DNA from 2 places in the Ideonella sp. sgz306126 genome. Region 2 is predicted to be linked to the other one. Evidence: riboswitches for the same ligand, from Rfam matches in the RefSeq annotation. Region 2 holds a riboswitch; the other holds the start of a gene.

Region 1 (2,388 bases), on a different contig from region 2:
GTGCCGCAGCCCAGGTTCACCAGCCGGCCCTTGGCCAGCAGGATGATGCGCTTGCCCGGCTTGCCATCCTGCGACGGGAAGATCACGTGGTCGACCTGCGGCTTGATCTCTTCCCACTCGTAGCCGGCGAGCGAGGCGACGTCGATCTCGTTGTCGAAGTGGCCGATGTTGCAGACGATGGCCTGGTCTTTCATCGCCGCCATGTGCTCGTGTCGGATCACGCTCTTGTTGCCGGTGGTGGTGACGAAGATGTCGGCCTTGTCGGCGGCGTACTCCATCGTCACGACCTTGTAGCCTTCCATCGCTGCCTGCAGCGCGTTGATCGGGTCGATCTCGGTCACCCAGACCTGGGCGCTGAGCGCGCGCAGCGCCTGGGCCGAGCCCTTGCCCACGTCGCCGTAGCCGGCCACGCAGGCCACCTTGCCGGCGATCATCACGTCGGTGGCGCGCTTGATGCCGTCCACCAGCGACTCACGGCAGCCGTAGAGGTTGTCGAACTTGCTCTTGGTGACCGAGTCGTTGACGTTGATCGCGCGGAACAGCAGCGTGCCGGCGGCGCTCATCTCCTTCAGGCGGTGCACGCCGGTGGTGGTCTCCTCGGTGACGCCGATGATCTCGCGGCTCTTGCGGGTGTACCAGGTCGGGTCCACCGCCAGCTTGGCCTTGATCGCTGCGAACAGCTCGGTCTCTTCCTCGCTCTTGGGGTGGGCGATCACCGACAGGTCGCGTTCGGCGCGCTGGCCCAGGTGCATCAGCAGCGTCGCGTCGCCGCCGTCGTCGAGGATCATGTTCGGGCCTTCACCGGCGGTGCCGGCGGCGCCGAACTCGAAGATGCGGTGGGTGTAGTCCCAGTAGTCCTTGAGCGTCTCGCCCTTGTACGCGAACACCGGCGTGCCGCGCTCGACCAGGGCGGCGGCGGCATGGTCCTGGGTCGAGAAGATGTTGCACGAGGCCCAGCGCACCTGGGCGCCCAGGGCCTGCAAGGTTTCCACCAGCACGGCGGTCTGGATGGTCATGTGCAGCGAACCGGTGATGCGGGCGCCCTTCAGGGGCTGCCTGGCAGCGAATTCCTCGCGGATCGCCATCAGGCCGGGCATCTCGGTCTCGGCGATCCTGATCTCCTTGCGGCCCCATGCGGCAAGGGACAGGTCGGCAATGGTGTAGGCCTCGGTGGGCTGGGTCTTGTCGGGCGCGTTCATCGGCCTGGCTCCAATCAGAAAACTGAGGGGCCCGCATTGCAGAGCAGCCACGCCGGGGAGGGAGATGGACACGACTCACCCACGGTTGATGCGATGCGGGTGAGCGCCGTTGCCTTGTGAAGGGTTCCGAGCCTGGGGCTTCGCGGGGAAGCCTTGCAACGCTCCTCGGAACGGACGCCATTCTAGCGGGCCGCCCGCCGCCGTGGGCGGCCCGCACGGACCTCAGCTGTTGCCGCCCGAGGCCAGCTGGTCCTCGAAGCCATTGGGCACCAGCGAGGGCCGGCCGACGATCAGCGGGTCCACCGGTCCCATCGCGGCGAGGTCCTTCCTGCCGTACGGCAGGCGGTGCAGCACGAAGCGCATCGCGTTCAGCCGTGCGCGCTTCTTGCAGTCCGACTTGATCACCGTCCACGGCGCGTCCGAGGTGTCGCAGTGCAGGAACATCGCCTCCTTGGCGCGGGTGTAGTCGTCCCATTTGTCGAGGCTGGCCATGTCGATCGGGCTCAGCTTCCACTGCTTGAGCGGGTGCAGCTTGCGCTCCTTGAAGCGGCGGCGCTGCTCGTCGCGGCTGACCGAGAACCAGAACTTGAACAGGTGCACGCCCGAGCGCACCAGCTGGCGCTCGAACTCGGGCGCCTGGCGCAGGAACTCGTCGTATTCGTGGTCCGAGCAAAAGCCCATCACCCGTTCGACGCCGGCGCGGTTGTACCAGCTGCGGTCGAACATCACGATCTCGCCGCGCGTGGGCAGGTGCGAGATGTAGCGCTGGAAGTACCACTGGCCGCGTTCGACCTCGCTGGGTTTTTCCAGCGCCACCACGCGCGCACCGCGGGGGTTCAGATGCTCCATGAAGCGCTTGATCGTGCCGCCCTTGCCGGCGGCGTCGCGGCCCTCGAACAGGATCACCACCCGCTGGCCGGTTTCCTTGACCCAGGCCTGCAGCTTCAGCAACTCGACCTGCAGCCGGTACTTCTGTCGCTCGTAGTTCTTGCGCGACAGCAGGTTCTTGTACGGGTAGGCGCCTTCGCGCCAGCCGGCCGAGAGCTCCAGATCGGGGTCGAGCGCGCCGGGCGTCGGCGCCTTGTGGCGCACCAGCGTGCGGCGCAGTGCCCTGACGTCGTCCGGCGACGCGCCGTCGATCAGCGCCTTGACCTGGCCCAGCCACGCCGGGTCGGGGGCGCTGGCGCCC
Region 2 (2,388 bases):
GGACTACTACCAGCATCTGGTGGACGACGAGCACGATCAGGCCGAAGTGACGCGCCAGTTCTACGAGGAGTACCTGGCCGTCGCCGATCTGGCCGCCGAGTTCTATCTCGAAACCGTGCGCCTGGTGTTCCAGGAGTTCGCCTTGCCGCGGGGCGAGTTGCGGTTCCGCGGCCGCCGGGTCGATCCGGCGGCGATCCGCCGCACCGCGTTGCTGACCGTCGAAGGCGAGCGCGACGACATCTGCGCCATCGGCCAGACGCTGGCCGCGCAAGACCTGGCCAGCAGCCTGCGACCCTACCTGCGCACCCACTACGTGCAACCCAACGTCGGCCACTACGGCGTGTTCAGCGGCCGGCGCTGGCAGAACCACATCTACCCGGTGGTGCGCGACGTCATTCACCTGTCGGCGTGACCGGGCGAGGGCCGGACCGGCAGACCGCCCCCGATGCCCTTCAGCGCGACGCGCCTTCGACGCCCAGCTCCCTGCGCCGGGCGGCACCGTCCATCACCTTCTGCAACTGGCGCTGCAGTTCGTCGATCTCGCCCTGCATCGCCGTCAACAACTGGTGGTAGACGCGCTGCTGGCGGCTGGAATCGCGCAGGCGCTGGGCCATGCGCTGGGAAATGCCCACCATCAGCTTGGCCGCCACGTCGGCCTCGTCGCGGATCAGCCGCTTGAACGCGCTGAGCGAGAGTCCTGCCGCGGTCAGCGGCGTGGTGGCGATGCAGGTCGCCGTGCGCGGCCCGCCGTCGAACAAGCCGGTCTCACCCAGCAAGTGTCCCGGCCCCAGCACCGACACGACCACCGGCGCCGCGCGGCTCGCCACGGTGTTTTCCACCGTCACCTCGCCGTCCAGGATCAGCAGCATGAAGCCATTGGTCGCCGCCTCGCCCTCGCGCATCAGCACCTGGCCCTCGCCGCTGCGCAGCAGCCGCATGTACGACACCACGCAACGCGCGTCCGCCGCACTGAGCTGGGCCAGCGCATCGTCGCCGCGCAGCAGCCGGGCCGCTGCGGCGGCCAGCTCGGGCGCCTCGGGCAGCGACGACGAGGTCAGGGATGACGAACTCATGACATGGAAGATAACAGGCGCCCGAAGATACCGCGCTCCGGGGCGGGCGGCGCGTTGGCGCCACGACACGCAAGCCGTCGGCGCGGTAAAATTGCCGCCATCCAAGGAGCGTTGCAGCAGCGTCCCAGGGCCTCAGGGCTCCTGACGCCGTCAGGCTTGGTGGCATCAACGACGCTCACCCGACCCCCCGGGTGAGCCTGCTCGCCCGGGGGATCGGGCCGACTCCGTCCCTGACCCAGCGCGCCATGACCCCCACGCCTTCCGTCGCTCCGCCGCCTCCCCTTCGCCTGTCCGGCCTGGAACCCGTCACGCTCGACGCCAGCGCCCTGTTCGTCAACATCGGCGAGCGCACCAACGTCACCGGCTCCAAAGTGTTCGCCAGGATGATCCTGGCCGGCGAGTTCGAAAAGGCGCTGGCCGTCGCACGCCAGCAGGTGGAGAACGGCGCCCAGGTCATCGACATCAACATGGACGAGGCGATGCTGGACAGCCAGGCGGCAATGGTGCGCTTCCTGAACCTGATCGCCGGCGAACCCGAGATCGCGCGCGTGCCGATCATGGTCGATTCGTCGAAGTGGAGCGTCATCGAGGCCGGCCTGAAGTGCCTGCAGGGCAAGGGCATCGTCAACTCGATCTCGCTCAAGGAGGGCGAGGCCGAGTTCAAGCGCCAGGCCAAGCTGGTGCACCGCTACGGCGCGGCGGCCGTGGTCATGGCCTTCGACGAAACCGGCCAGGCCGACACCTTCCAGCGCAAGATCGACATCTGCGCTCGCGCCTACCGGCTGCTGGTCGACGAGGTGGGTTTTCCAGCCGAAGACATCATCTTCGATCCCAACATCTTCGCGATCGCGACCGGCATCGAAGAGCACGACAACTACGCCGTCGATTTCATCGACGCCACCCGCTGGATCAAGCAGCACCTGCCGGGCGCACGCGTCTCCGGCGGCGTCAGCAACGTCTCGTTCAGCTTCCGCGGCAACGAACCGGTGCGCGAGGCGATCCACACCGTGTTCCTGTACCACGCGATCCAGGCCGGCATGGACATGGGCATCGTCAACGCCGGCATGATCGGCGTCTACGACGATCTGGACCCCGAGCTCCGCGAGCGTGTCGAGGACGTGGTGCTGAACCGGGTGCCCCGGCTCAAGCCGAACGAAGCCGCGAAATCGGCCACCGAACGGCTGCTGGAAGTGGCCGAGCAGGTCAAAGGGGCCGCCAAGGACGATTCGCAGCGCCTGGCGTGGCGCCAGGCGCCGGTGAACGAGCGGCTGTCGCACGCGCTGGTCCACGGCATCACCGACTTCATCGACGAGGA

What was found. A riboswitch is a leader RNA that binds a small molecule or an ion and turns the genes downstream of it on or off. The one in region 2 is predicted to bind S-adenosylhomocysteine.
Region 1: it holds a riboswitch for S-adenosylhomocysteine, as region 2 does, so the genes downstream of both, ahcY (adenosylhomocysteinase) here and metH (methionine synthase) in region 2, are expected to answer to the same signal.

What each region holds. Positions count from the first base shown of each region.
Region 1 is NZ_JBVYWP010000006.1:44,104-46,491, forward strand. It holds gene ahcY (adenosylhomocysteinase) at 1-1,199, opposite strand, end outside; S-adenosyl-L-homocysteine riboswitch at 1,294-1,372, opposite strand; gene ppk2 (polyphosphate kinase 2) at 1,422-2,388, opposite strand, start outside.
Region 2 is NZ_JBVYWP010000001.1:535,203-537,590, forward strand. It holds gene AC0N04_RS02505 (polyhydroxyalkanoate depolymerase) at 1-412, shown strand, start outside; gene AC0N04_RS02510 (cyclic nucleotide-binding domain-containing protein) at 453-1,073, opposite strand; S-adenosyl-L-homocysteine riboswitch at 1,171-1,257, shown strand; gene metH (methionine synthase) at 1,319-2,388, shown strand, end outside.